Regions from separate parts of the Variovorax sp. GW821-FHT09A10 genome, predicted to be linked through region 1. Evidence: riboswitches for the same ligand, from Rfam matches in the RefSeq annotation. Region 1 holds a riboswitch; the other holds the start of a gene.
What was found. A riboswitch is a leader RNA that binds a small molecule or an ion and turns the genes downstream of it on or off. The one in region 1 is predicted to bind glycine.

Region 1 (14,645 bases):
AGAAGCAGGGTGGCATCCGCACCCGAAGCCTCGTGTGCTGCCAGCATGTGCCCGATGTCGATGTCGAACAGCGTATCGCCATAGACGACGATGAATCGATCATCCAGGTCGTCCAGGCATGCCAACAAGGCACCCGCCGTCCCGCGCGGCTCGCCATCGTCGAAGAGGCGCACCCGGCTGGGAAACTGGCGCTGTTCGAAGAAGGCCTGGATCTGGTCTGCCGCGTGGTTGACCAGAACGACGACGTCATCGATCCCGTGATGCGCGAGCGTGCGGACCTGAAGCTCCAGCAATGGCGTGCCATTGACATCCACGAGCGGCTTGGGACGCCCGTTCAGGCGCTCTGCCAGCCGGGTGCCCTTGCCGCCCGCAAGAATGACCGCCTGCGTCACTCCGCCAGCTCCTCGCGCGCGATCTCGTCGACCGCGCGCACCATGGCCTGCGTCGAATCAAGCTGAGGGCTCCAGCCGCTGGCGGCCAGGCGCTGGGTCGAATAGCGGAAGCGCGGCACATCGCCCACCCAGCCGCGGTTGCCCTCGCCAAAGACGATGTCGGCTTTCGGAGACACCCGGTCGCGCACCGTCTGCGCAATCATGCGCACCGTGACGCCATCGTCCTTCGGCCCGATGTTGAACACCTTGTAGCGCCCCTCGAGCCGGCTCACGTGCAGCATGGCGTCGATCAGGTCGTTGACATGCAGATACGCCTTCTGCTGCGTGCCGTCCCCGAGAACCTGCAGTTGCTCGGGGGTTGCCTTCAGCTTGCGGATGAAATCGAAGATCACACCGTGCGTCGCCGGCACGCCGATGACGTTCGGGAATCGGAAGATGTCTGCGCGCGGGAGGAAAGACTCGACGGCCGCCCGGATCTGCGCTTCCGATGCCAGCTTCATGGCCCCGTAGTTGGAGATCGGTTGCAGCGGGCCGATGTCTTCATGAATTTCACGTTCGCCGAGATCGCCGTAGATGGCCGAGCTCGACGCGAAGTGCAGTTCGGGAATGTCATGCCGGCGCATCGCTTCGAGCACGGAAAACGTGGTCAGGAACGTGCGATCGCGGTCAATGCGCGGATCAGCCACCCCTGCCGGGATGTCCGAATTGGCGGCCAGGTGCCAGACATGGGCCACGGGCGTGCCGGCCTCCTGGATCGCCGCCGACAAGGCCTCCAGATCGGAGCAGTCCACCTGCCGAAAACTGAAATGAGGATGGCTGTCGAATTCCGCCACCAGTTCACGCCGTCCACGTGACAAGTCATCCAGGGCCAGAACGGCGCCACCCTCTCCAAGCAGACGGCGCGTCAGGTTGACAGCGACAAAACCAGCGCCACCAGTGATCAGGTGCAATTTCATGGGAATCTCACAATAGGAAGGCTTTGGGTGGCAGCAGACCTAAAGAGCTGGAAGTTGCTTGCCCAGGCCTGCGTGTCGGATGCTAGAACTTGAGCGTTCCCAGCAGGGACGGATCTGTCAGGTGGCTCTGGCGAAGGTACTGCGCCAGGATGTGCATGAGCGACTGGTGAACATCCTCGACGACACCGTAGTTCTGCGCATCCACGTGAAGACTGACGTCGGCGAGGCGAGCCGCATCGCCACCCGCAAACCCGGTCATGGCAATCGTGGTCATCTTCATCTCACGCGCTGTATTGAGCGCCTTGATGATGTTGGGCGAAGCGCCAGACGAGCTGATCGCGATGAGGACGTCGCCTTCGGACGCCATGGACGTCAGCTGGAACGAGAACATCTCTTCGGGTCCGATGTCATTGACGATCGCGGTGATCAGTTCGACGGCGGACGAGAGGCTGTTCACCTTCGGCTTCAGCCAGCCATTGCTGCGAACACCTTTCATGCAGTCGCAGACCAGGTGGTTGGAGATGGCCGCCGACCCCCCATTGCCACACGAAAAAATCATCTTTCCCTGGGCCGCACGCTCCGCAAGAAGGCGCCCGGCGGCTGCAAGCGCGCCACGGTCCACGGTCTTGGCTGCGGCCGTGATTCTTTCGAAATACGCGTCCGCGTACAGCCCAGCATCTGCTATCTGGTGATCTGGAAAGAATGAAGGCATAAAAATTTCAAGTGGGAGTTATAGAAATAGGGGGTGGCAGACAGTTCCAACGGCTTTGACTACCCCTTTTGAAATAGCAGCGGCAAACCAGGCCGCCACGCTCATCTCTTATTCGAAGAATTCCGCCTGCTTCATCGTCTGCCCGGCGCTGTCCTTGGCCGAAAGTGCAGGCGCCTGTCCCACATCCGGCCACGCAATATCGAGAGAGGCATCGTTCCATACGATGCATCGCTCATGCGCAGGCGCGTAGTAGTCGGTGGTCTTGTAGAGGAAATCGGCGCTGTCGCTGAGCACGAGAAAACCGTGCGCGAAACCGGGGGGAACCCACAACTGCCTGTGGTTGCCTTCACTGAGTTCCACGCCGACCCATTTCCCGAAAGTCGCCGACGACTTGCGGATGTCCACGGCCACATCGAACACCGCGCCACGCACAGCGCGCACCAGTTTTCCTTGCGCTTGCTGGACCTGATAGTGCAACCCCCGAAGCACGCCTTTGGACGACCTCGAATGGTTGTCCTGCACGAAGTCGACCTTCGACCCGACCGCGTCTTCAAAAGCACGCTGGTTGAAGCTCTCGTAGAAAAACCCCCTGGCATCGCCGAACACCTTCGGCTCGATGATCAAAACGTCAGGGATCTCGGTTCGGATGACATTCACGAGCGCACCTCTTCGGCCAGCAAGTGGTTCAGGTACTTGCCGTAACCGTTCTTCTGCAGCGGTGCAGCCAGCTTTTCGAGCTGCGCGCGGTCGATGAAGCCATTGCGCCACGCGATCTCTTCAGGACACGCGATCTTCAGCCCCTGTCGATGCTCCAGGGTCGCGATGAACTGACCCGCTTCGAGCAGGCTTTCATGCGTGCCCGTATCCAGCCATGCATAGCCCCGCTGCATGATCTGCACGTTCAGCTGATCAAGGTCCAAATACGCCTGGTTGACCGCCGTGATCTCCAGCTCGCCGCGCGCGCTGGGCTTCACGGCCTTGGCGATGTCGACCACCTGGTTGTCGTAGAAATACAGGCCGGTCACGGCGTAGCTGCTCTTGGGCTTGACGGGCTTCTCTTCGATGCTGCTGGCCTTGCCGTTGGCATCGAAGGCAACCACGCCGTAGCGCTCGGGGTCGTTCACGTGGTACGCGAACACGGTCGCACCGCGCTGCTTGGTGTCGGCATCCGACAGCAGATGCACGAAGTCGTGCCCATAGAAGATGTTGTCCCCCAGCACCAGCGCGCTCGGCGAATTGCCCACGAACTTCTCGCCGATGATGAAGGCCTGCGCCAGGCCATCGGGACTCGGCTGCACCGCGTACTGCAGGTTGAGGCCCCACTGGCTGCCGTCGCCCAGCAGTTGTTGGAAGCGCGGCGTGTCCTGCGGCGTGCTGATGATCAGGATGTCGCGCATGCCGCCGAGCATCAGCGTGCTCAACGGGTAATAGATCATGGGCTTGTCGTACACCGGCAGCAGTTGCTTGCTCATGGCGAGCGTGGCCGGGTGCAGGCGGGTGCCGGAGCCACCGGCAAGGATGATGCCTTTGCGTTGCGTCATGGGGTCTTCTAGTGTGGGAGGCCGGGAAAAATCAGTCGGTCAGAGCGTCTCGCGCAACATGCGTGCCACGCCTTCCTGCCAGGGCGGCAGTCGCAGGCCGAAGGTGGTCTGCAGCTTGGTGGTGTCGAGCCGCGAGTTGTGCGGGCGCTTCGCGGGCGTCGGAAAGGCGCTGGTGGGCACGGCCTCCACGGCCTGCGGGCCGGCCTTGAGTTCGACGCCAGCCTGCTGCGCCATCTCGAGCACGAAGCGCGCGTAGCCGTGCCACGTGGTCTCGCCGCCGGCGATGGCGTGGTACAGCCCGGCCTTGGTCGGGTCTTGCAAGGTGGCGCGGATGGCGTGTGCAGTGATATCGGCCAGCAACTCGGCCCCGGTGGGGGCGCCGAACTGGTCGTCGATGACCGTGAGCTTGTCGCGCTCCTTGGCCAGGCGCAGCATGGTCTTGGCGAAGTTGCCGCCGCGTGCGGCGTACACCCAGCTGGTGCGAAAGATCAGGTGCTTCGCGCAATGCTGCGCCACCAACTGCTCGCCTTCGAGCTTGGTCTGGCCGTACACGCTGAGCGGGCCGGTCGCGTCGTCTTCTTTCCAGGGGCGGGTGCCGCTGCCGTCGAAGACGTAGTCGGTGGAGTAATGCACCATCAGCGCGCCGATCTGCTGCGCGGCCTCGGCCACCACGCCGGGCGAGGTGGCGTTGAGCTTGCGCGCAAAGTCGGGCTCGCTCTCGGCCTTGTCGACGGCGGTGTGGGCGGCGGCATTGACGATGACGTCAGGGCGCACGGCCAGCACCGTGGCGGCCAGCTGCTCGGGACTGCTGAAGTCGGCGTGGAAGTCGGTGCTATCGAAGTCCAGCGCGACCAGTTCGCCGAGCGGCGCGAGGCTGCGCTGCAACTCCCAGCCGACTTGTCCACCTTTGCCGAGCAGCAGCAACTTCATGCGGAAGCCTTTGCAGGCGCAGCGTCGTACTGCTTCTCGACCCATTCGCGGTACGCGCCGCTTTGCACGTTGCGCACCCAGTCACCGTGGGCGAGGTACCACTCGACGGTCTTGCGGATGCCGGTGTCAAAGGTCTCGGCGGGCTTCCAGCCAAGCTCGGCCTCGAGCTTGCGCGCATCGATGGCATAGCGGCGGTCATGGCCCGGGCGGTCCGTGACGTAGGTGATCTGTTCCTTGTACGGCTTGCCGTCGGCGCGAGGGCTCAGTTCGTCGAGCAGCGCACACACGGTGTTGACGATCTCGATGTTGGGTTTCTCGTTCCAGCCGCCGACGTTGTAGGTCTCGCCGAGCTTGCCGGCCTCGAGCACGCGGCGGATGGCGCTGCAGTGGTCCTTCACGTAGAGCCAGTCGCGCACCTGCATGCCGTCGCCGTAGACGGGCAGGTTCTTGCCGGCCAGCGCGTTGACGATCATCAGCGGGATCAGCTTCTCGGGGAAGTGGAACGGGCCGTAGTTGTTCGAGCAGTTGGTGGTGACCACCGGCAGGCCGTAGGTGTGGTGCCAGGCGCGCACGAGGTGGTCGCTGGCGGCCTTGCTGGCCGAGTACGGGCTGTTGGGCTCGTACTTGTTCTCTTCGGTGAAGGCCGGGTCGGTCTTGGAGAGCGAGCCGTAGACCTCGTCGGTCGACACATGCAGGAAGCGGAAGGCGGCCTTCTGGTCGGCCGGCAGTGCGTTCCAGTAACCGCGCACCGATTCGAGCAGGCGGAAGGTGCCGAGCACGTTGGTCTGCACGAAGTCTTCGGGGCCGTGGATCGAACGATCCACATGCGATTCCGCGGCAAAGTTCACGACGGCACGCGGTTTGTGCTCGGCCAGCAGGCGATCGAGCAGCGCGCTGTCGCCGATGTCGCCCTGCACGAAGACATGGTTCGCGTTGCCCTTGAGCGATGCGAGGGTCTCAAGGTTGCCTGCGTAGGTCAGCTTGTCGAGGTTCACCACGGGCTCGTTGCCCTGCGCGATCCAGTCGAGTACGAAATTGGCGCCAATGAAGCCTGCGCCGCCGGTAACCAGGATCATGGAGTCCCCACCTGTAGAAAAAAGTTTGCTTTACCGAAAATCAACATTCAATTATCCCATCGGTGTGAAGTGCCGATGTACAGGGCTTGGCCGGCTTGCGGGGCCCGCCTACAATCGCCAACAATTGCAGGAGAGCGGGCCTCCACGGAGGCCCTACCGAAGGCGCAAACTCCCATAAACGCTCAGGTCGGCCCGACGACATTCCAGGCAACGCCACGGAATTTCGGCAAGGGGTCAGTACTGCACTCATCGATACAGCCGTCTGGAGAGCCGTCACGCCATGTGGCGCACCGAAGGAGCAAACCCGCTGCGGGTGCAGCAGGGTGAATCTCTCAGGTACCGAGGACAGGGGGAGCGGCAACTTGGACAGCGGTCGTCCGGTTGCTTGCTATTTTTTCAATAGCACTCCACGCCCGCCGTTCAAGCGCTGCAAACTCAAAGGTACTTGCAATGCGTGTGATCGTTCTTGGCGCCGGCCTGCTCGGCGTGACGTCGGCCTACTACCTCCAGCAACTCGGCCACGAGGTGACCGTGATCGACCGGCAGGCCACCCCGGCCGCCGAAACCAGCTTCGCCAACGGCGGCCAGATCTCGGTCAGCCATGCCGAACCCTGGGCCAATCCGAGCGCGCCGCTGAAGGTGCTGCAATGGCTCGGCAAGGAGGATGCGCCGCTGCTCTTTCGCATCCGCGCCGACATGCGCCAGTGGCTCTGGGGTCTGCAGTTCCTGCGCGAATGCACCCCCGCGCGCACCCGCCACAACATCGAACAGATCGTTCGTCTCGGTACATACAGCCGGGAAATGTTGCAGCAATTGCGTCGAGACACCGGCCTGAACTATGACCAGCGCACGCAAGGCATCCTGCACTTCTACACGACGCAAAAAGAATTCGACGGCGCCCTCGCGCCCGCCGAGCAGATGCGCGCCCTGGGCTGCGAACGCCTGGTCATCTCGGCCGACGAGGCCATCAAGATCGAACCCGCCCTCGCCCACATCCGCCCCCAACTCGCCGGCGCCACCTACACCGCCGAAGACGAATCGGGCGACGCCAACCGCTTCGCGCGCGAGCTGGTGAAGCTGGCCGAGGCGGCCGGCGTGAAGTTCCTCATGAGCCACACGGTGACCGCGCTGCGCGAAGCCGGCGGCAGCATCGACCACGTCGAGGCGACCGACAACGAAGGCCGCTTCCAGCGCATCCGCGGCGACGCCTTCGTGCTTGCGATGGGTTCGTTGAGCCCGCTGTACGCCGCGCCGCTGGGCATCCGCCTGCCGATCTACCCGGCCAAGGGCTACTCGGTGACGCTGCCCGTGAAGGACGCATCGAAAGCGCACCAGGTCTCGCTCACCGACGACGAATACAAGCTGGTGTTCTCGCGCTACACCTCCGAATCGGGCGACCGCCTGCGCATCGCCGGCACGGCCGAGCTCAACGGCTACGACCGCGACCTGAACCGCGTGCGCTGCGAAGCCATCGTGCGGCGCGTCGAAGAGCTCTTCCCTGGCGCCGGTGACACCGAGCGCGCGCAGTTCTGGACCGGCCTGCGCCCGGCCACGCCGAGCAACGTGCCGCTGATCGGCAAGACCAAGCTGCCGAACCTGTTCCTCAACACCGGCCACGGCACGCTCGGCTGGACGCACGCCTGCGGCTCGGGCAAGTCGATTGCGCGCATCGTGAGCGGACTGGCGCCCGAGGTCGATTTCGCGTTCGCCGGCATGCCGGCGCCCGCGCCGCGCGCACTGCAACCGGCCTGAACGCGACCGGCGCCGGACCTCAGTCCGGTGCGGTGAACACCGTCAGCACGCCGGTGTAGCCGTACAGGTGATGGCGCGCGATCTCGCCCGCGGCGAAGAAGCCGACCAGCGGCACGTCGCCCAGCGCATGCCGCACGATCTGCAGCTCGGCGCCCGGCGCACCGAAGTGCGGGCCGCCGCGCCCCGAGCAGCTCACGTACACCGCGCCCGCGATGCGCCGCGCGGGATGCGGCGCGGCCTCGGCCTCGCCGGCCGCCACGGCGCGCGCGGTGGCCAGCGTCTGTTCTTCGGGCTCGAGCTCTTCGCGGATCTCGGCGCAGATGCGCATCAGGTCGGCGCGCGCCGCCTGCGCGTTGCGGCGGCAGAAACTCAGCCGCATGCCGGCCTCGGCGTTGTCGGCAATGGCGATGCCGCGCCGCGTCGGGTCGAGGCCGATGATGTGGCGCACCAGCACGTCGGCGCCCAGGTCGCCGGTGCGGCGAATGCCGTCGCTGCCCGCGTCGGCCAGGCCGACCAGCGTGTTGCGCACGGCGTCGATGGCCTCCTGCGGCCGGTCGAGCGACACCTGCAGGTCGGCCAGCAGCACGTCGAGCGCCGGTTCGCCGTCGAGCGCCAGCAGCAGGTTGCCGTCGGCCTCGGTGATCTCGCGCTCGCGCGCGCCGCCCGTGCGCAGCGGCTGGCAGCCCTGCGTGACGCGCGACACCAGCCGCACGCCCTCGCCGAACACCACGCCCGACAAGCCGCCCGAGAACACACCGCCCGCCGCGCCGTGGCCGCGGATGTTGCCGTTGCCGCCGACCGCGAACTGCAGCGCCCCGCCGCGGCCGGACGAGAGCCCGCCGAACAGGTAGCCGGTGTCGGTGCGGCCCGCCATCTCGCCGATGAGCTCGCCCAGGTCGGGCGTGGCGGGGTCGGCGTGCACGAGCGCGGTGTGCGCCTCGAAGCCGCTCATTTCGGAGCTGCCCAGCGGCGCCACGCCCGAGAACACGCGGTACTGGTCGCTGGGCAGCGCGCACAGCATCAGGCTCAGGCCGGGCTCGTCGAAGTACTCGGCGTTGTTGGCCGACACGCCGATGCCGACCGTGCCCGACCAGTCGGTGACCTCGGGCAGCTCGGCGCTCAGGTGATCGAGGATCTCCTGCGCCTCGCTCGCGTAGTGGTCGGTGATGTAGAGCAGCCCGAGCGTCGGGTTCGACGCGTAGTCGGGCAGCGCCATCTGTGCGCGCAACTGGGCCAGCACGAGGCCGGCGGCCATGCGCCATTGCGGGTGGGTGGCATGGCCGGTGGGAAACAGTTTCATGGTGCGTACCGACCCGTGCGTCGTCGTCTGGAAAGGTGTCTGTAAGACGTCAGCGCCGGCCGGAGGTTCGCTTGCGCGCGGCGGTGGACGTGGTTTTCTTGCGCGCGGCGGGTGCCGGCGCGGCTTTCTTGGCGGCGGCCTTCTTCGCCGCGGTCTTGGCGGCCGGCTTGCGCGCCGCCGTCGCCTTGCCGATGACCTGCCCCACGGCGTCGGCCAGCGGCTGCGCCATGGCCGGCACCTTGAGCTGCGCCGCGTCCTGCAGCGCCGTGCTCGCGATCTGCTGGAACTGCTCGGTGAGCGAGCCCCACCATTGCATCGGGTCGACGACGCCGGCGGCGCCGTTGGACGCTGCGGGCTTGGCGCGCGATGTCTTCTTCGGCGCCGGGGCTTCCTCTTCCGCTTCTTCCTCGGCCTCGTCGAACTCTTCTTCCTCTTCCTCGACGGCTTCCGGTTCGGGCCGCGGTGCGGGGGCAGGGGCAGGGGCAGGGGCAGGGGCAGGGGCAGGGGCCGGTGCAGGCGCCGGCGCCGGCGCCATGGCCGCTGCCTGCTTGGTGAACGCGCTGGCGATGTCTTCCATCCGCACGTTCATGCCGCGCAGGGTCGACAGCGTCATCTTCTGCACCTCGAGCGCCTGGATGGTCGCCTTGAGCGCATGGCCGTTCTGTTCGAGCCAGTACTGGACGGTCTTGAGTTCCTGGATGCGCTTGTCGACCTCTTCGACGCTCATGGTGGGCGCGACCCAACTCGCCAGGCTGGGGATGCCGGGCACCGAGCCGGAGCCCGCGGCGGCACCGCCGGCGAGGTTCTTCAGGAAGTCGAATCCGGGGACGAACTGGCTGAAGTCGAAGGGTTTGCTGGCGTTGCTCATGCGGGAGGTCTCCTGGCTGGGTTTTCTTGTGCTGCCAGCTTACTCCAAGCCCTTTGCAAGCGAATCAGAGCTCGTCCCTGACCCGGCTGAAAACCTTCCAGAAATTCGCGTCCTGCGAGGTCGCGAAGTTGATCCGCATCATCGTGCTCGGCGGCCTGCGCGCATGGAACAGCGAGCCCGGCGCCAGCAGGTAGCCCTGGTCGAGCATGCGTTGCGTGAGCGCGTCGGTGTCCACGCCCGTGTCGACCCAGCCGAACAGCCCGGCCGGCTCCGAGGCGAAGGTGCAGCCGTGCGACATGGCCAGCTTCACCGCGCGGCCACGCGCGCCGTCCAGGCGGATGCGCACGCGCTCCGAATGGCGGCGCAGCTGGCCCTGGTCGATGCACCACGACAGCGCCCGCTCGAACAGCGTGGGCGAGGTCAGCGTGGCCAGCAGCTTGGTCTCCAGCAGCCGCTCTTTCAGCGCGGGCGAGGCGGCCAGGAAGCCGATGCGCCAGTTGGGTGCCAGGATCTTCGCGAAGCCGCTGACGTAGATGGTGCGCTGCAGCCCGTCGAGCGCACTCAGGCGCGTGGCGTGCTCCGGCGCGAGGTGGCTGTAGGTGTCGTCCTCGACGATGTGGAAGTCGTGTTCGTTGGCCAGCTTGAGCACGCGGTGCGCGCTGCCCGGCGTGAGGCTGTAGCCGGTCGGGTTGTGCAGCACGCTCACGCTGACGAAGAGCTTGGGGCTGTGCAGCTTGCAGTACTGCGCCATCACGTCGAGGTCGGGCCCGTCGGCGCGGCGCGGCACCGGCAGGATGCGCATGCCCAGCGCTTCGAGCCGGGCGAACTCCAGCGCCCAGCCGGGCTCCTCGACCATCACCGGATCGCCCGCGCGCAGCAGCGTGCGGCTCACGATGTCCAGCGCGTGCGTGGCGCCGATGGTGGTGACGATCTGGTCGGGCCCGGCCGGCACGTTGATGCGCACCAGCTTCTGCGACAGGCTGCGGCGCAGCGCGAGGTCGCCCGAGGGCTCGCCGTATTGCAGCGACAGTTCCTGCAGCGCCGACGTGGTCGTCACGCGGCGCACCGCGGTCGCCAGGAAGGTCGAGGCCATCCAGTCGGGCGGGAACACGCCCATGCCCGGCTGCGGCTTGTCGCTCGGGCGGTGGAACATGCTGCGGATCAGCGAGCTGGCATCGGCCGGCACGCGCGAGGCCATCATCGGCGGGACCTCGGGCGCGGCATGCGCCGGGTTGCGCGAACTCTCGGGCACGGGTGCCGCGTCGCGCACATAGAAGCCGCGCTGGCGGCGCGCCTCGACCAGGCCCTGCGCGAGCAACTGGTCGTACGCGGCGACCACGGTGTACGGGCTCACGCCCTGCTGGCGTGCGCACTCGCGCACCGAGGGCAGGCGTGCGCCGGGGGCCAGCAGCCGGTTGCGGATGCGCTCGGCGAGGCGATCGGCCAGCTGCCCGGTCAGGGACTGGGTGGAGGTTCGGGTCAGCATCGGATCGGGCTGCATCGCACAGAGAGCGAGAAAAGGGCGGCGTGTGTCGAAGGAATGACCAATACAGATTTCAGATTTGTTCGATCATCTGTACTGGAACTGTAATGGTCTCAAGTTTAGAGTCTGTGACATGAACTGGCAAGAATTCACCGCGCTGCTGGTGCTGGCCACGGCGATGAGCTTCTCGCCCGGACCCAACACCACGCTCTCCACCGCCCTGGCGGCCAACGGCGGCCTGCCGCGTGCGATGCGCTTCGTGGTCGCGGTGCCGGTGGGCTGGACCTTGCTGCTCGCCATCTGCGCGGCCGGCCTCGGCGCGCTGGTGGTGGCGATGCCGCCGCTGCGCCTGGCGATCAAGGGCCTGGGCATCGCCTACCTGCTGTGGCTGGCCTACAAGCTCAGCGGCAGCGCCCAGCTCGGCAAGGCCGACAACGCCAGCCTCTCGGTCGGGTTCACGCAGGGCGTGATGCTGCAGTTCGTGAACATCAAGGCCTGGCTGCTGGCGCTCACGCTGGTGGCGGGCTGGATCGCCGGCCAGCCCGACGCGCTCGCGCGCTTCGCCATCGTCGCGCCCGTGATGCTGACCTATGCCTTCACGAGCAACTTCGCCTATGCGCTGGTCGGCGCGCTGCTGCGCGAGTGGCTGGCCAAGGGCACGCGCCTGCTGTGGTTCAACCGCGCGATGGGCCTCGTCCTCGTGCTCACGGCCTGGTGGATGGTGGGCGTATGAAGCTCGCCCTCAAGGACGAAACGCTGGGCATGTGGCTCGGCATGGTCGGCGTCGCGCTGTTCGCCATCACGCTGCCAATGACGCGGCTGGCCACGGGCACGCAAGACGCGCCGCAGCTGTCGCCGTGGTTCGTCACGGTCGGGCGCGCGGCACTGGCGGGCGTGCTGTCGGCCATCTTCCTGCTGGTCACGCGCTCGCCGCGTCCGGCGGCGCACCAGTGGAAGCCGCTGGGCATGGCGGTGCTGGGCAACGCGATCGGCTTTCCGCTCTTGCTGGCCTTTGCGCTGCGCGTGGTCACGGCCAGCCATGCGGCGGTGGTGACGGCGCTGCTGCCGCTGGTCACGGCCGCGGTCGCGGCCTGGGTGCTGCACCAGCGCGCGCGCCTCGGCTTCTGGCTCTGCGCCGTCGCGGGCAGCCTGCTGGTGGTGGTGTTCTCGGTGCTGCGCGCACAGCAGAGCGGGCACGGCTTCGGTTTCGAATGGGCCGACCTGCTGCTGGTCGGCGCGGTCATCGCGGCCTCGGTCGGCTACATCTACGGCGCGCAGGTCACGCCGTCGCTGGGCGCCGAGCGCGTGATCTGCTGGGTCTGCGTGATGGCACTGCCCGTGACGCTGCCCGCCACGATCGCCCTGTGGCCGCAGCAGCCCGTGGCCGCCTCGGCCTGGGTCGGCTTCACCTACGTGGGCATGTTCTCGATGTGGATCGGCTTCTTCGCCTGGTACCGCGGCCTGGCCCTGGGCGGCGCGCTGCGCGTGAGCCAGACGCAGCTGCTGCAGCCCTTTTTGTCGATCCTCGCGTCGATCCCGCTGCTGGGCGAACCGCTCGACCTCGTGACGCTGGGCTTCGCCGCCGCCGTGGTCGCCACGGTGGTCGTGGGCAAGCGGCTGTCGCAACCGCAGGCCGCGCCTGCCGTTCCGCGCGGCGCCGAGCCGCAGGCCAGGAGCTGACGACCATGACGCTGTTCAGCCATGTCACCGTCGGCTGCACCGACCTGTCGCGCGCCGCCGCCTTCTACGACGCGGTGCTGGCGCCGCTCGGCCTGATCCGCCGCCCCGTGACGCCCGACGGCGGCCCCGACGCCGCCTGCTGGATCGTGCCGGGCCAGACGCTGCCGCGCTTCTACGTGTACATCCCGCTGGACGGCGAACCCGCCAGCGCCGGCAACGGCAGCATGGTCGCGTTCTGCGCGCCCTCGCCGCAGGCCGTTCATGCCGCCCACGAGGCGGCCCTGCGCCACGGTGGCCGCGACGAAGGCGCGCCCGGTCCCCGCCCCCGCTACGGGCAGGGCTATTACGGCGCCTACCTGCGCGACCCGGACGGCAACAAAATCCATGTCGTGCACCGTGGCGACATCCCGCCGCCCTGACCCCACACTCAGACTCACCTCACCTCTCATCCGCCAGAAAGAAGAAAGCCTCCCATGAACTGGAAACTCGCCGCCCGCGCCGCCAAGATGAACCCTTCGGTGCTGCGTGAAATCCTCAAGGTCACCGAGCGCCCCGGCATCATCAGCCTGGCCGGCGGCCTGCCTTCGCCCAAGACCTTCCCGATCCAGGAATTCGCCGACGCCTGCGCCGAAGTGCTGCACAACGACGGTGCCGCCGCGCTGCAGTACGCCGCCAGCGAAGGCTATGCGCCGCTGCGCCAGGCCGTGGCCGACATGCTGCCCTGGGACGTCGACGCGTCGCAGGTGCTCATCACCACCGGCTCGCAGCAGGGCCTCGACCTCGTGGCCAAGGTGCTGATCGATCCGGGCAGCAAGGTGCTCGTCGAGACGCCCACCTACCTGGGCGCGCTGCAGGCCTTCGGCCCGATGGAGCCGCACCCCGTGGGCGTGGCCAGTGACGACGACGGCGTGATCGTCGACGACCTCGTGGCCAAGGCGGCCGACGCGCGCTTCGTCTACCTGCTGCCCAACTTCCAGAACCCCACCGGCCGCACCATGACCGAGGCGCGCCGCGCCGCCGTGTCGGCCGCCGCAGCCGCCGCCAACCTGCCGATCGTCGAAGACAACCCCTACGGCGAACTCTGGTTCGACGAAGCCCCGCCGCTGCCGCTGGCCGCGCGCAACCCCGAGGGCGTGATCTACCTGGGCTCGTTCTCCAAGGTGCTGGCCCCGGGCCTGCGCCTGGGCTTCCTGGTGGCGCCGAAGGCCATCTTCCCCAAGCTGCTGCAGGCCAAGCAGGCGGTCGACCTGCACACGCCGATCTTCACGCAGCGCATGGTCTCGGCCGTGATGAAGGACGGCTTCCTGGACCGCCACGTGCCCACCATCCGCGCGCTGTACAAGCGCCAGCGCGACGCCATGATGGCCGCGCTCACGCGCGAGATGGCCGGCCTGGACGTGAAGTTCAACGCGCCCAAGGGCGGCATGTTCCTGTGGGCGCGCCTGCCCGAGGGCATCGACACCGTGACCCTGCTGCCCAAGGCGGTCGAGCGCAACGTGGCCTTCGTGCCCGGCGCGCCGTTCTACGCGGGCGAAGGCGATCCGCGCACGCTGCGCCTGTCGTTCGTGACCGCCAGCGTCGAAGAGATCGACACCGCCATCGCCGCGCTGGCCGTCACGCTGCGCGAAGAGCTGGCGCTGCTGGCCCCCGCCCACGCCTGACAGGGCCGACGACGATGCACATCGCCATCCTCACCTTCGACGGCTTCAACGAGCTCGACTCGCTGGTCGCGCTCGGTGTGCTCAACCGCGTGAAGAAGCCGGGCTGGCGCGTGACGCTGGCCTCGCCCAGCGCCACCGTGACCTCGATGAACGGCGTCACGGTGCATGCCACCGCGACGCTCGAGGCGGCCTGCGAGGCGGGCGCGGTGATCGTCGGCAGCGGCATCCGCACGCGCGAGATCGCCGCCGACGCGGGCCTGATGGGCGTGCTGCGCGGGCTCGACCCGTCGCGCC
Region 2 (14,645 bases), on a different contig from region 1:
CGCTTTCGGTGGGCTCCACCATCAGCGTGCCGGGCACGGGGAAGCTCAGCGTGGGCGCGTGGAAGCCGTAGTCGATGAGGCGCTTGGCCACGTCTTCGGCGGTGACGCCGCTGGTGTCCTTGAGCGGGCGCAGGTCCAGGATGCACTCGTGCGCGACGTGGCCGTTGGGGCTCGCGTACAGCGTGGGGTAGTGGTCCTTCAGGCGCGCGCTGATGTAGTTGGCGCTGAGGATGGCCGTCTCGGTCGCGGCCTGCAGGCCCTTGGCGCCCATCATGCGGCAGTACATCCAGCTGATCGGCAGCACGGCCGCATTGCCCAGCGGCGCGGCCGACACGGCGCCCACGCCGTTCGAGGGCACGCCGGCCGTGGCATGGCCCGGCAGGTAGGGCACGAGGTCTTCGACCACGCAGACCGGACCGACGCCCGGGCCGCCGCCGCCGTGCGGGATGCAGAAGGTCTTGTGCAGGTTCAGGTGGCTCACGTCGCCGCCGAACTCGCCCGGCGCGGCCACGCCGACCAGCGCGTTCATGTTGGCGCCGTCGACGTACACGCGGCCGCCGTGCTCATGCACGAGCTCGCACAGTTCCTTCACGCGGGTTTCGAACACGCCGTGCGTGCTGGGGTAGGTGATCATCACGGCGGCCAGGTGGGCGCTGTGCTTCTCGCAGGCGCGCTTCAGGTCGTCCATGTCGACGTTGCCTTGCGCGTCGCAGGCCGTCACCACCACCTGCAGGCCCACCATCTGGGCGCTGGCCGGGTTGGTGCCGTGGGCCGACGAGGGAATCAGGCAGATGTTGCGGTGGCCCTGGCCCTTGGCTTCATGGAAGGACTTGATGGCCAGCAGGCCCGCGTACTCGCCCTGCGAGCCCGCGTTGGGCTGCAGGCTGATGCCCGCGTAGCCGGTGGCCTCGCACAGCCAGGCGCGCAGCTGCGCGTCGAGCTGGGCGTAGCCCTGCAGCTGGTCGGCGGGCGCGAAGGGGTGGATGTTCGCGAACTCGGGCCAGGTGATGGGGATCATCTCGCTGGTCGCGTTGAGCTTCATGGTGCAGCTGCCCAGCGGGATCATGCTGCGGTCGAGCGCGAGGTCCTTGTCCGAGAGGCTGCGGATGTAGCGCAGCATCGCGGTCTCGCTCTTGTGGGTGTTGAACACCGGGTGCGTGAGGAAGGCGCTGGTGCGACGCAGGTCCTCGGGAATCAGCGGCGTGGTGTTGGCGGCCAGTTCGTCGAAGCGCGGCATCGCGGTGCCGGCGGGCACGAACAGGGCCCACAGGGTTTCGATGTCGGCGCGCGTGGTGGTTTCGTCCAGCGAGATGCCCAGGTGCTGCTGCAGGCGCTGGCGCAGGTTGACGCCGCCGGCCTGTGCGCGCTCGATGATCGCGGCGGTGTCGTCGCCGGTGCGGATCGTCAGCGAATCGAAGGCGGTGGTGTTCACCGGCTCGCGGCCCATCTGCGACAGGCCCTTGGCGAGGATGGCGGTGAGCACGGCCACGCGCTGTGCGATGCGCGTGAGGCCGTCGGGGCCGTGGTACACGGCGTACATGCTGGCGACCACGGCCGGCAGCACCTGCGCGGTGCAGATGTTCGAGGTGGCCTTCTCGCGGCGGATGTGCTGTTCGCGCGTCTGCAGCGCGAGGCGGTAGGCGGGCTGGCCGTGCGTGTCGACGCTCACGCCGACGAGGCGGCCGGGCAGCGAGCGCTTGAACGAATCGCGGCAGGCCAGGTAGGCGGCGTGCGGGCCGCCGTTGCACAGCGGCATGCCGAAACGCTGCGTGGTGCCGCAGACGATGTCGGCGTCGAACTCGCCGGGGGCGACCAGCAGCGTCAGCGCCAGCAGGTCGGCCGCGACGATGAAGGCGGCGTCGCACTGGTGCGCGTGCCCTGCGAGCGGGCGCAGGTCGTGCACGTGGCCGGTGGTGGCCGGGTACTGCGCGAGCACGCCGAAGAACTCGCCGCTCACCATCAGGTGCGGCAGCGTTTCCGACACCGTGCTCACCTTGACCTCGATGCCCAGCGGCGCGGCGCGGGTCTTGATGACTTCGATGGTCTGCGGGTGGCAGTCACCTGACACGAGGAACACGTTGCTCTTGCTCTTCACGCTGCGCTTGGCGAGCGTCATGGCTTCGGCGGCGGCCGTGGCCTCGTCGAGCATCGAGGCGTTGGCGATGGCCATGCCCGTGAGGTCGCACACCATCGTCTGGAAGTTGAGCAGGGCTTCCATGCGGCCCTGCGAAATCTCGGCCTGGTAGGGCGTGTAGGCCGTGTACCAGGCGGGGTTCTCCAGGATGTTGCGCAGGATCACGCCCGGCGTGTGCGTGCCGTAGTAGCCCTGGCCGATGAAGCTCTTGAACACCTTGTTCTTCGACGCCAGCGTCTTCAGCTCGGCCAGCGCGTCGGCCTCGGTGACCGGCGCGGGCAGGCGCATCGGCCGGGCGCGGCGGATGGCCGCCGGCACGATGCCGTCGATGAGTTCCGCACGCGTTTCGGAGCCGATCACCGGCAGCATGCGCGCCTCGTCCGCCGCATCGATGCCGATGTGGCGGGCGAGGAATTCTTCGGCGTTCTCTAGTTCTTGCAAAGAGGGAAGGGCGGGAATCGGCATGGCGGTGAAGGCTCGGGGGAGAAGGAACGAAGGTGCGAGGAAACGGCTGTTCAGCGGATCAGGATTCGGCGGCGAACTTGTCGTAGCTGGCGGCGTCGAGCAGGGCGTCGAGCTGCGCGGGTTCGCTCAGCTTGACCTTGAAGAACCAGCCGGCGGCCAGCGGGTCGCTGTTGGCCAGCGACGGGTCGGCGCGCAGCGCTTCGTTGACTTCGGTGATCTCGCCCGACACGGGCATGAACACATCGGCGGCGGCCTTCACCGACTCGACCACACCGGCGACCTCGCCCTGCGCGAAGGTCTTGCCCACTTCAGGCAGGTCGACGAACACCACGTCGCCCAGCGCGTCCTGCGCATGCACGGTGATGCCGACGGTGGCGGCGCCGCCTTCGGCCGCCACCCATTCGTGGTCCTTGGTGTATTTGATGCTCATGAAAAAACTCCTCGTGGAAAAAATGGAATCGGGGTGCAGAGCCTAGCCGGGTCTGCGGGGTTCAGTGTCGGTCAGCCGCGGTAGTAGCGCGTCGGCACGAAAGGCATGGTCGAGACTTCCATCGGCACCGGCTTGCCGCGCACGATGGCCTGCACGCGCGTGCCGGGCTCGGCGAAGGCGGCGGCCACGTAGCCCATGGCCACGCAGCGGTCGGCCGTGGGGCCGAGCAGGCCGCTGGTGACGGCGCCGATGTCGTGGCCTTCGAGCGACTGCAGCAGCGTGCCGTCGCGCACCGGGATGCGTTCGAGTGCCACGAGGCCGACGCGCTTGCGCGTGAGCGTCTTGTGGTCGGTGTGGCCGGCCGCGCCCGAGGCGACGGCGGCCAGCTGGGCCAGCACCTTGGCCGCGCCCGGAAAGCCGCCTTCGCGCGCACCGCCGGTGCGACGCACCTTCTGGATCGCCCAGTTGAGCGAGGCTTCGACCGGGGTGGTGGTGGTGTCGATGTCGTTGCCGTACAGGCACAGGCCGGCTTCGAGCCGCAGCGAGTTGCGCGCGCCCAGGCCGACGGGCTTCACCTCGGGCTGCGCGAGCAGCAGGCGGGCGAGGGCGTCGGCGTCTTTTGCGGCCACCGAGATCTCGAAGCCGTCTTCGCCGGTGTAGCCGCTGCGGGTGACGAAGGCCGCGATGCCGCCGATCTGCACCGCGCCGCCCGTCATGAACACGAAGCGCTCGATGCCGGGCGACAGGCGCGCCAGCGTGGCCGCGGCCTGCGGGCCTTGCAGCGCGAGCAGGGCGTGGTCGGGCAGGGGCTGCACCTGGCAGCGCGCGCCGATCCTGGCCTGGATGTGGGCGATGTCGGCCACCTTGCAGGCGCCGTTCACGATCACGAAGAGCGAGCCATTGCCTTCGTTGAAGAACATCAGGTCGTCGAGGATGCCGCCCTCGTCGTTCAGCAGCAGGCCGTAGCGCTGCTTGCCGGCGGGCAGGTCGACCACGTCGACGGGCATCAGGGTTTCGAACGCGGCGGCGGCATCGGGGCCGACCAGGCGCAGCTGGCCCATGTGCGAGATGTCGAACAGGCCGGCCGCGTCGCGCGTGTGCTTGTGCTCGGCCATGAGGCCGGCGGGGTACTGCACGGGCATGGAATAGCCGGCGAAGGGCACCATGCGGGCGCCGAGCTCCACGTGCAGGTCGTACAGCGGGGTCTTGAGAAGTTGGGCGTCAGAAGCGGAGGAAGCGGCCACGGGGCACTCCAAAGGGGCAGTCGAAATCCATGGCTGCAACGCCACGGGCCACCCCTGCTGTCCGCTTTACCTGAGAGATTCGCCCCACGATCGGGGTTTGCTCCTTCGGTGGGCCGCGTGCAATGCCACGGCCTCTCTCCAGCAAGGAAACGCCGGTGGTTGCCGGCGTCTTGTCAGTCCTTTTGCCTGAGCGTTCGGGGAACCCCTGCGCCTTCGGCGGCCCCGTCGCGCGGGGCTCTCTCCTGACCCGGCGAGTGTAGTGGATCGCGGGGCCGGGGCTGGTGTCGACGTGCCTGTGGGGGCCTCAGGTGTGGCAGCAACCCGCGGCCTGGGACGGCCTGATGCGGGAGAGCGGCATGGCGGAGGCGACCGCCACGGGAATGGCATCGGCCTCGCCATTCAGGACCAGGTGCTTGAAGCGCTCCCAGTCGAACAGGGTGCCGGGGTCGGTGCGGCGGTCGGGGTCCAGCTTGGCGTGCGAGACCACATGGGCCAGGTTGGGGTATTTGGCCCAGCAGTGGCGAACGATGCGCGCCGTGATTTCGACTTGCCAATCGGAGAACGGATCGAGTTCCTGCTTGTTCACGACCTCGATGCCAAGCGACCAGTGGTTGACCCGCTTGGCCCCGTCGTTCACATCGGGATGCGAGGCCGCATTGCGTACGTGCCACGCAGCGAGCGCCTCGGGCACGCAGGCCCACACCAGTTCGCCGTGCTGGGCCTCGTCCTCATCGGGCACCAGCCAGTGAAACGAGGCAGCGTCGGTCGGCTTCTTCATGACCGAGATGGCACCGGAAGACGATCCGCCGGCCGTGGCATGGATGACCACCGTGGTGATGCCCATGATCGGATCGACCGATCGTTTCGTCGTGCATGTCGGCCAGTACGGCTGGACGCCGGGGTACCAGGGCTCGTTGAGGGAGACTTCGCCCGGTCGTTTCGACTTGGGAAGCGTGAAGTGATAGCTCTGCGGATTTGGCATGCTGAACCTCCTTGAGTTGGGAGGTGAGTTCTAGCAGCGAGCCCCGCAGGTCCGCGTCCCCTGAACAGGGGATGTCGACCCGCTCTCGCGAGGTTCAGTGCACGGTTTCTGCCGGCGGCAGCAGCTTGTCGATGCGCTCGCGCAGCGAGTCGGCGCGCTCGGGGCCGGCGGCCTTCTCGATCTCGGAGAGCATCAGCGCGGCGATGGTCAGCATGGCCTCGCGGTCGCGGGCCTCGCGCAGGGCGTCGCGCATCTGGTTGGCGAAGCGCGGGTCGCGGCGCACGAACATGCGCTCGCAGATGTCGAACAGGAACATGCGCGTGGTGGCCAGCGAGCGCTTGCCGTCGAAGCTGTCGGCCGAGGTGGCGACCTGGATCGGCTCGGCGGCGGGGACGGGCGTGGGGGCGGGTGCCGGAGGCGGCGCGACCGGGCGCGCGACCTGCAGGTAGCCGCGCTGCATCAGCCCCTGGATCGCCTGCTCGGCCTCGACGCGGCTGGGGAACAGCGGGCTGAAGTCGGTCAGCGAGCGCCGGCCGTCGGCCATGAGCAGCAGGGCGCGCTCACGCTGGCTGAGCGTGCGCTGCCCGGCCTGGAGTTCGTCGCGTGCCTTCTCGGTCTTGGTGGGGAACATGGCGGCCACAGCTTTCGGAGGTCGAAGGCTGCAGCATCGTGGCAAGTGGTGACATCTTCGTGAACCATTTGCCTTACAGGGACAAGGGGGCGCGTCAGTTGCCCGCGCTCTCCTTGCGGATCAGCCAGCGCGTGCCCACGCGCTGCAGCTCGAGCGTCTTGCGGTCGGTTTCGGTGAGCGCGTCGGCGCGGTAGACCTGCCGGAACTGCGCGCTGGCCGAGGTGCCCTGGACGCTGATCACCAGCCCCTCGATGCCCACGCTGATGCGCGACTTGCCCGTGATGCGGGCGCGCCGGTCGGCCTCCCAGCGCTCGCGGGTCTGGCCGCGCGCGGGGGTGAAGTCGCTCGCGTAGGCGGCGAGGTAGCGCTCCACGTCGCGCGCGGACCAGGCGGCGGCCCAGGCGCGCACGGCGCTTTCCACTTCGGCAAGGTGGGTGACGGGATTGGTGGGGTTGGCGGGGGCGGCTGCTGGTGCAACGGGCGCGGCGGCCGGCGTGGCCGCGATACCGGCGGTGGCCAGCAAGCCGGCAGCGACAAGGCTGCAGCCCTGGGCGACGATTCGGTGCATGGCGTCCTTCTCTTTCCTTCTTCTTGTCTGTCAGGCTCGACGTCTAAGCTTGCGTCGATTCTGGCAGTGAAAGAGGAGGCGTGCGGCGTTGAATCGCCCACGGATTTCGGTGGTCCGTGGTTCAGGGCGCGTGCACAGGACACCGGGTGCTTCCCTCCGCGAATGTCCCCCGCCTTCGGCTCCTCCTTGATTTCGCTGCGGGAAGCACCCAGTGCCCTGTGCACCGGGAGCGTGGGGTTGGGCTCAGGCCGCCGCAGCCTCGCCCGTCATCACCTGCACCGTCCGGTTGCGCAGCCGCAAGGCCAGCACGGTCGCGACGCACAGCACGCACAACACCACCGTGAGCGTCACGCCGAGTCCGCGTGCATCCGACAGCAGGCCGAACAGCGGCGACACCAGCCCGCCGACCGAGAGCGCGAGGCCGAGCGTGATGCCGCTGGCGGTGGCCGGGTTGCGCGGCAGGTAGTCCTGCGCGAGCGTCACCTGCGCGGCGAAGGGCAGGAACATGCTCATGCCGAGCCACGCGGTGCAGGCCAGCGCCGCGCCGGGCGTGGAGGAAAGCACGAGGCCCGCCATGGCCGGCAGCGCGAGCAGATAGCCGCTGCGGATGGTGCCCATGCGCCCGATGCGGTCGCCGAGCCAGCCGCCGGCCAGCGTGCCCACGGCCCCTGCGGCGGTGAAGGCGGTGAGTGCCGCGGCGCCCTGGAAGGTGCTGCCGTGCAGGTCGCGCGTGATGCGCAGCGAGAGCATCGACAGCACCGTGACGTAGGGGATCGACCAGCCCACGATGGTCGCGACCAGCAGGCTGAAGGCGCGCCAGTCGTTGTGCGGTTTCAGCACCTGGGCGCGGGCCTGCGCGGCGCGCGCCACCGTGGCCGCGTGCTGGGCGGCCGCGCTGCGCCGCGCGTTGGCCGCGAGCCACACCACGCCCATCGCCACCGCGGGAATGCCCAGCAGATAGCTGCGCGACAGGCTGCCGCCGCCGACCACCGTGGCCGCCAACACGGGCGCGAACGAGGCGCCGATGGTGCCGCCCACCGAGAACACGCTCATCGCCTTCTGCGAGGCGCCGCCGGCCGCGCGCGCGGCCACGGTGGCGGGCGGGTGGTAGGCCGCGATGCCCAGCCCGCACAGCGCGACCGCGATCCAGGTCAGCAGGTAGCTCTGGCTCAGGCCCGCCAGCACCACGCCCAGCGCCGCCACCAGGAAGCCCACGGGCACGAGCCAGGCGCGCGGGTGGCGGTCGGCGTACAGGCCGAACAGCGGTTGCACCACGCTCGACAGCCCGGTGGCCGCCAGCATCAGGCCGCTCACGGCCGTGTAGCTGTAGCCGCGCTCCAGCACCATGAAGGGCAGCAGCGCGGGCACGAGGCCCTGGTAGAGGTCGTTGACGGCATGGGTGCCGGTGAGCAGCCCGAGTCGGCGCGTGTTCATGCGATGGCTTCTTTCCTGGATGTCCGGTTGGAGAAAAAGAGGGAGAAAAGCCATCGTAGGAAGACACGGAAAGATGTTCTCGCTATGAATGTGCAAACATCGTCGTGAAATGGACAAACTGAATCTGCGCCCCGACGAAGGCGAATCGACCCCGCGCGCGGTCGCCGTGCTGGCCACCGACCCGGCGGGCGACGCCTTCATTCCGCCGCACGCGCACCGGCGCGGGCAGCTCATCCACGCGATCTCGGGCGTGATGATGGTCGGCGCCGCGGCCGGCAGCTGGGTGGTACCGCCGGGGCGCGGCGTCTGGGTGCCGCCGGGCATGCCGCACCAGATCCGCATGGCGGGCGAGGTGAAGATGCGCACGGTCTTCGTCGAGCCCGGCACGCGCGCCGACCTGGGCGCCGAGTGCCGCGTGATCCATGTGGGCGCGTTGCTGCGCGAGCTGATCGTGGCGGCCGTGTCGCTGCCGCTGGACTACCCGCCGGGCGGGCGCGACGAGCGCGTGATGGAGCTGATCCTTGACGAGATCGAGGCCGCGCCCGCGCTGTCGCTGCATGTGCCGATGCCGCGCCACGCGCGCCTGGCCGCGCTGTGCGAGGCGCTGATCCGCGACCCCGCGCAGCCCGCCACGCTCGACGGCTGGGCCGCGCGGCTGCACATGAACGCGCGCACGCTGGCCCGGCTGTTCGAACGCGAAACTGGCATGACCTTCGGCGCGTGGTGTCGACAGGCGCGGCTGCTGCTGAGCCTGCCGCGGCTGGCCGCGGGCGCGTCGATCCTGGAGGTGGCGCTGGCGCACGGCTACGAGAGCCCGAGCGCCTTCACCGCGATGTTCCGCCGCACGCTCGGCGTGCCGCCGAGCCAGTACCTGCACCCGCCGGCCTGAAGCTGGGGGTGCGGGCGGGAGCGGCCCGTGCCGCTACTTGAACCCGAGCGCGCGCGGCAGCCAGGTGCTGAGCATCGGCACGAAGGTCAGCAGGACCAGCACCGCGCCGTGCGCCCACAGGAAGGGCACCAGCTCCTTCACCAGCGCCGACATCGGCACCTTCGACACGTTGCAGGTAACGAACAGCAGCCCGCCCACCGGCGGCGTGATCATGCCCAGCGTGAGGTTGAAGATCACGATCATCGCGAAATGCACCGGGTCGACGCCCAGCTTGATGGCCACCGGCGCAAGGATCGGCGCCAGCACCATCACGCCCGGCAGCGGCTCGATGAAGATGCCGAACAGCAGCAGGAACACGTTGACGATGATCAGGAACATCCACGGCGAGAGGTTCATGCTGATGAGCCATTCGGCCATCTGCTGCGGAATGCCCTCGATGGTCAGCACCCACGCGAACGAGGCCGACAGCCCGATGATGATCAGCACCGACGCCGACAGCAGGGCCGAGCGCGACAGGATGTCGGGCAGCATCTTCCACTCGAGCGTGCGGTAGATGAACTTGCCGCACACCAGCGCGTAGAACACCGCCACCACCGACGCCTCGGTGGGCGTGAACCAGCCGGCGCGCATGCCGCCCAGGATGACCACCGGCAGCAGGATGGCGGGAATCGCCTTCCACGTCGTGATGAGGATCTCGCGCAGCGGCGGCGTCTGGCCGTCGCCCTTGTAGTTGCGCTTCTTCGACACGTAGAAGTTCACCACGCACATCGCCACCGCGATCAGGATGCCCGGCACGATGCCGGCCACGAACAGCTGGCCGACCGACACGGTCTCGTCCTGCAGCGCGTAGATGATCATGATGATCGAGGGCGGGATGATCGGCCCCACGATGGCCGTGGAGGCCGTCAGCGCCGCCGCGTACGAGCGGTCGTAGCCGGCCTTGTCCATCATCTTGATGAGCATCGAGCCGGGGCCGGCCGCGTCGGCCAGCGCCGAGCCCGAGATGCCCGAGAAGAAGGTCAGCGACACCACGTTGGTGTAGCCCAGCCCGCCGCGCCGGTGGCCGACGAACTGGCCCGCGAAGCGCAGCAGCACCTCGGTGAGCGAGCCGCCGCTCATCAGTTCGGCGGCCAGGATGAAGAAGGGCACGGCCATCAGCGGAAAGCTGTCGATGCCGGTGAAGGTTTCCTTCAGCAGCACCATCAGCGGGTAGCTTTCCGCGAGGATCAGGGTGGCGGCCGTGGCCAGGCCGAGCGCGAAGGCCACGGGCACGCCGATGGCCAGGAACACGCAGGCGGAGACGATCAGGACAATGCTGGCATCCATGGTCTTCTCCTTACAGCGAGGCCGACGCGTTGGCGTCGAAATGCGCGTCCGACGCGAACTCGCGGTTCAGCACGTAGCCGCGCACCACCAGCAGCCAGTGCACGATCAGCAGCACGCCGCCGATCAGCATCGCGCTGTAGATGTAGGCGAACGGAATCTGCGTCACGGCGGTGAGCTGGAACATCGTGCGTTCCATGTAGAGCCAGCCGTACCAGACCATGAAGCCGAAGAAGGCGAACAGCAGCCCGGCCACCACGAGGCGCACCGCCACGGCCGCGGGCCGGGGCAGGGCGTCCTGCAGGTTCTCGACGGCGATGTGGCCGCCGTAGCGCAGCACGGGCCCGGCGCCCAGGAAGGTGAGCCAGATCATCATGTGGCGCGACACCTCTTCGGCCCATTCGATCGACTGGTTCGTGGTGTAGCGCAGCACGACGTTGGTGAAGATGATGACGGACATGGCCGCCAGCAGGAGGATCAGCGCCCACCGGTTGGCGGCGAGAAAGTAGCGCTCGAAGGCTTGCACGTTGTGGTTCTCTGTGGTGTCGGAAATGCGAAGCGCCCGGCCCACTGAGGCGGGCCGGGCGCGGTCGGGGCGGAGCGGTCTTACTTGACGTCCGTGATCTTCTTGATGTTGTCGGCGCCGAATTCCTTGGCGTAGCCCACGTAGGCCGGCTTCAGGGCGTCGCGGAAGGCCGCGCCGTCGACGGTGCGCGTGACCTTCATGCCGTCTTTTTCAAGCTGGGCGATGCCGTTGTTCTCGTCGTCGTTGACCTTCTTGCGCTGCGCGATCGAGGCCTTCTTCGCCGCTTCGGTGAACACCTTCTTGTCGGCGTCGGAGAGCTTGTTCCACACCTTGGGCGACAGCAGCAGCAGCGCCGGCGAGTAGACGTGGCCGGTGAGCGACAGGTGCTTTTGCACCTGCGAGAACTTCGAGGACAGGATCACGGGAATCGGGTTTTCCTGGCCGTCGACCGTGCCTTGCTGCAGCGCGCCGAACAGTTCCGGGAAGGCCATCGGCGTGGGCAGGATGCCGAAGGTGCGGTAGCCGTCCATGTGCACCTTGTTTTCCATGGTGCGCATCTTCAGGCCGGCCGCGTCGGTGGGCTTGACGATGTCGCGCTTGCTGTTCGTCATGTGACGGAAGCCGTTTTCCGTCCAGGCCAGCGCGATGATGCCCTTGCTCGGGAACTTGGTCAGGATGTCCTGGCCGATGGGGCCGTCCATGACCTTGCGGGCGTGGTCGTAGTCGCGGAACAGGAAGGGGATGTCGACGATCTTGACCTCGGGCACGAAGTTGCCCACGGGGCCGGTCGAGGTGTTCAGCAGGTCCTGCGTGCCGAGCTGGATCGCTTCGATCTGCTCGCGCTCGCCGCCCAGCGCCGAGTTGGCGAAGTGCTGGCACTTGAAGCGGTTCTGGGTGTTCTTCTCGACCTCTTCGCAGAACACGGTGGAGCCCACGCCGTAATGCGATTCCTTGGACGTCGCATAGCCGATCTTGAGAACGGTGGGTTGCTGCGCGAGGGCGGCGGTGCCCAGGGCGAGCGAAAGGCAGGCGGCGGCGATGTGGCCGAATTTCATGGTGTCTCCGGGGAGTTTCGGGGGGCGAAAGCGCGTCAGGCGCAAGTCAGGAAATGACTATGCACCAATAACCAGTTTGACCGCGTCGGGACTTTCACGGACGTAGGCGCGGATCACCGCGTCGAAGCTCTCGTCGGCCGTGAGACCGAGGGCCCGCGCGCGCGGCGTGTCGAAGCGCCCGGGCCAGGTTTTGACGATGCGGCGGATGGCGGCGTCGGGCGTGCGGTCGAGCAGGTCGGTGGCGGCGCGGCCGGCCACGCGCTCGAGCGCGGCGGCCATCTCGCCGACGGTGGTGGCCAGCGAGGGCAGGTTGAGCGCGGTGCGCGGGCCCCAGTCGGCGTCGCTCGCTTCGGCGGCGCGCACGATGCCTTCGATGGTCCGGGCCGGCGAGGCGATGGCCACGGGCGTCTCGTCGGGCACCGGGCAGGCCGCGCGCAGGCCGGCGAGCGGCTCGCGGATCATGCCGTTGAAGAAGCCCGAGGCCGCGCCGTTCGGTTGGCCGGGGCGCACGCTCACTGTCATGAGGCGCACGCTGCGCCCCTGCACGAAGCCCTTGCGCGTGTAGTCGGCCACGAGCTGCTCGCCGATGAATTTCTGGATGCCGTAGCTGGTCTGCGGCGTGGGCAGCGTGTGGTCGTCGATGAGCGCGGGCAGCGGCTGTTCGGGCGAATCGCCGAACACGGCGAGCGAGCTGGAGAACACCAGCACCGGCCGCGTGCCGAGCGCGCGCAGCTTCTCGAGCAGGCCGTGCGTGGCGGCGAAGTTGCTGCGCATGCCCAGGTCGAAGTCGGCTTCGCATTCGCCGCTGACGGCGGCCGCGAGGTGGAACACCGCGTCGGCCTCGCGCCAGAAGGCGGCGCCGTTGTCGGCCAGCTGGGCGTTGAGGTCGCCGGTGGCGGCTGCGATGCGCGGGTTGGCCGCGAGGTCGGGCGGCGGCGGCGCGCGGTCGACCAGCGTGATGCGTGCGATGTCGCGGGCGGGGGCGCCGTCGAGGGAGAGCTGGCCCAGGGCCAGGAGGGTGCGCGCCAGGCGCGCGCCGAGAAAGCCGGCGCCGCCGGTGATGACGATGTGCATGGGGTCCTGTCTCCTTGTGTCCTTGTGTCGCGAGGATAGCGTCGGTGGTATCGCACAATTTGCGGATGCCCATGCTGCCCCCCGATCTCCTCGCCACCCTGCGTTTGCCTGTGCTGCAGGACGCCGACCTCGACACCCAGGCCTCTTTCTTCAAGCGGCCGGAGGTCCGTGGGCTCTACTTCGAGGTGGTGGAGGGCTCGGCGAAGGACGAGGTGCTGCGGGCCGCCGTCGCGCAGCTCGGCGAGCTGCATCCGCACCGGGCCGCGTTGCTGGCGGTGTTCTGCGGCGCGCTGGTCGAGAACGGCGCCGACCCGCAGCTCATGTTCGACGCCGTGCGGCAGCTGGCGGGGCGCCTGCTGGCGTCGCTGGCGCCTTACTGCGCGGCGCAGCCGTACGAACCCGACGAAGACGACGAGGAACCGCAGGACAAGGCAGAACTCGCCGCCTGGCAGGCCGCCGAAGCGGCGCTCGCGGCCCTGTCGCCGCCGGCCCGTTTCGAGGTCGATGCGCTGCAGCGCGCGGTCGACCTGCTGGTGCTGCCGCTCATGACCATGGTGGTGCGCGATGTGCGCAACCACCAGTCGCTGGTGGCGGATGCAGGCCTGCTCGCGCACGTCGAGGCGATGTACGCCAACGACTCGCTGCCCTTCGAGGCCTTGCACTTCCTGCGCGCCGCGGCCCAGCTGTCGTACGAGGACGAACTGGTGGTCCTGCTGCCGGCGTCGCGTGCGGGCATGGTCGTTCGCGCCCAGGGCATCAACAACAACTTCCACGCCTTCTCGCTGCTGCAGGACCTGATGGAAACGCACGCCCAGACGCTGGGCCTCCGGCAGCCGCCGCGCACACGCCGCGACGCGGACAGCGATGCTGCCGCCTTCCTCTGGCTGCAGGCGACGGCCTTCGCACAGGGCGAGCTGGTGGACCGCATGGCGTGGTCCTGGGGGGAGGGCACGCTGCGCGAGAACGCGCGCCGGCAGGGGCGGCTGGTGCTCGTCGCGCTGGAGACGGACGACAAGCCCGCGCGCGGCTGGACCGGATTCACCCACGTGCTGCACGCCGAGCAGAACCCGCAGGTGTCGCTGGTGCACTTCCTCACGCCCGACGAGGTTGCCGCGTACCTCGCCTGAAGCGCCATGAAAAAAGCCCTCCGAAGAGGGCTTTCATGCATCGATGCTGCGGGGCTTACATGCCCACGTAGTTCGGGCCGCCGCCGCCTTCGGGCGTGACCCAGACGATGTTCTGCGTCGGGTCCTTGATGTCGCAGGTCTTGCAGTGCACGCAGTTCTGCGCGTTGATCTGCAGGCGCTCCTTGCCGGCGCTGGCTTCGTCGGGCACGAACTCGTACACGCCGGCCGGGCAGTAGCGGCTTTCGGGGCCGGCGAACTTGGCGAGGTTGACGTTGACCGGCACCGACGCGTCCTTCAGCGTCAGGTGGGCGGGCTGCTGCTCTTCATGGTTCGTGTTGCTGATGAACACGCTGGAGAGGCGGTCGAAGGTGAGCTTGCCGTCCGGTTTCGGATAGACGATGGGCTTGCACTCGGCGGCCGGCTTCAGGTACTGGTGGTCGGGCTTGTTGCGGCGCAGGGTCCATGGGATGTGGCCCTTGAGCAGCCACTGCTCGACGCCGTTCATGACCGTGGCGATGCCCAGGCCCTTCTTGAACCAGGCCTTGAAGTTGCGCGCCTTGTTCAGCTCGGTGTAGAGCCAGCTCTTCTCGAACGCCGCCGGGTAGGCCGTGAGTTCGTCGTGCTGGCGGCCGGCCATGACCGCGTCGAAGGCGGCTTCGGCGCACAGCATGCCGGTCTTGATGGCGGCGTGGCTGCCCTTGATGCGGCTCACGTTCAGATAGCCGGCCTCGCAGCCGACCAGCGCGCCGCCCGGGAACACCGT

Region 2: another riboswitch for glycine. It lies ahead of gcvT (glycine cleavage system aminomethyltransferase GcvT); the one in region 1 lies ahead of AC07Q9_RS26360 (D-amino acid dehydrogenase).

Annotation. Positions count from the first base shown of each region.
Region 1 is NZ_JBWKPT010000009.1:112,665-127,309, reverse strand. Features, by position in the region: gene AC07Q9_RS26395 (HAD-IIIA family hydrolase) at 1-392, opposite strand, end outside; gene AC07Q9_RS26390 (NAD-dependent epimerase/dehydratase family protein) at 389-1,348, opposite strand; gene AC07Q9_RS26385 (D-sedoheptulose-7-phosphate isomerase) at 1,431-2,060, opposite strand; gene rfbC (dTDP-4-dehydrorhamnose 3,5-epimerase) at 2,169-2,717, opposite strand; gene rfbA (glucose-1-phosphate thymidylyltransferase RfbA) at 2,714-3,601, opposite strand; gene rfbD (dTDP-4-dehydrorhamnose reductase) at 3,641-4,531, opposite strand; gene rfbB (dTDP-glucose 4,6-dehydratase) at 4,528-5,607, opposite strand; glycine riboswitch at 5,725-5,815, shown strand; glycine riboswitch at 5,860-5,966, shown strand; gene AC07Q9_RS26360 (D-amino acid dehydrogenase) at 6,058-7,359, shown strand; gene AC07Q9_RS26355 (FIST signal transduction protein) at 7,379-8,659, opposite strand; gene AC07Q9_RS26350 (PhaM family polyhydroxyalkanoate granule multifunctional regulatory protein) at 8,709-9,527, opposite strand; gene AC07Q9_RS26345 (aminotransferase-like domain-containing protein) at 9,592-11,013, opposite strand; gene AC07Q9_RS26340 (LysE family translocator) at 11,144-11,743, shown strand; gene AC07Q9_RS26335 (DMT family transporter) at 11,740-12,690, shown strand; gene AC07Q9_RS26330 (VOC family protein) at 12,702-13,109, shown strand; gene AC07Q9_RS26325 (aminotransferase-like domain-containing protein) at 13,164-14,351, shown strand; gene AC07Q9_RS26320 (DJ-1/PfpI family protein) at 14,366-14,645, shown strand, end outside.
Region 2 is NZ_JBWKPT010000002.1:1,319,246-1,333,890, reverse strand. Features, by position in the region: gene gcvP (aminomethyl-transferring glycine dehydrogenase) at 1-2,599, opposite strand, end outside; gene gcvH (glycine cleavage system protein GcvH) at 2,658-3,029, opposite strand; gene gcvT (glycine cleavage system aminomethyltransferase GcvT) at 3,101-4,273, opposite strand; glycine riboswitch at 4,321-4,425, opposite strand; glycine riboswitch at 4,438-4,528, opposite strand; gene AC07Q9_RS12970 (N-acetylmuramoyl-L-alanine amidase) at 4,578-5,255, opposite strand; gene AC07Q9_RS12965 (hypothetical protein) at 5,350-5,886, opposite strand; gene AC07Q9_RS12960 (L,D-transpeptidase Cds6 family protein) at 5,981-6,454, opposite strand; gene AC07Q9_RS12955 (MFS transporter) at 6,698-7,888, opposite strand; gene AC07Q9_RS12950 (AraC family transcriptional regulator) at 7,998-8,777, shown strand; gene AC07Q9_RS12945 (TRAP transporter large permease) at 8,811-10,103, opposite strand; gene AC07Q9_RS12940 (TRAP transporter small permease) at 10,114-10,626, opposite strand; gene AC07Q9_RS12935 (TRAP transporter substrate-binding protein) at 10,707-11,681, opposite strand; gene denD (D-erythronate dehydrogenase) at 11,739-12,755, opposite strand; gene AC07Q9_RS12925 (hypothetical protein) at 12,821-13,882, shown strand; gene AC07Q9_RS12920 (electron transfer flavoprotein-ubiquinone oxidoreductase) at 13,938-14,645, opposite strand, start outside.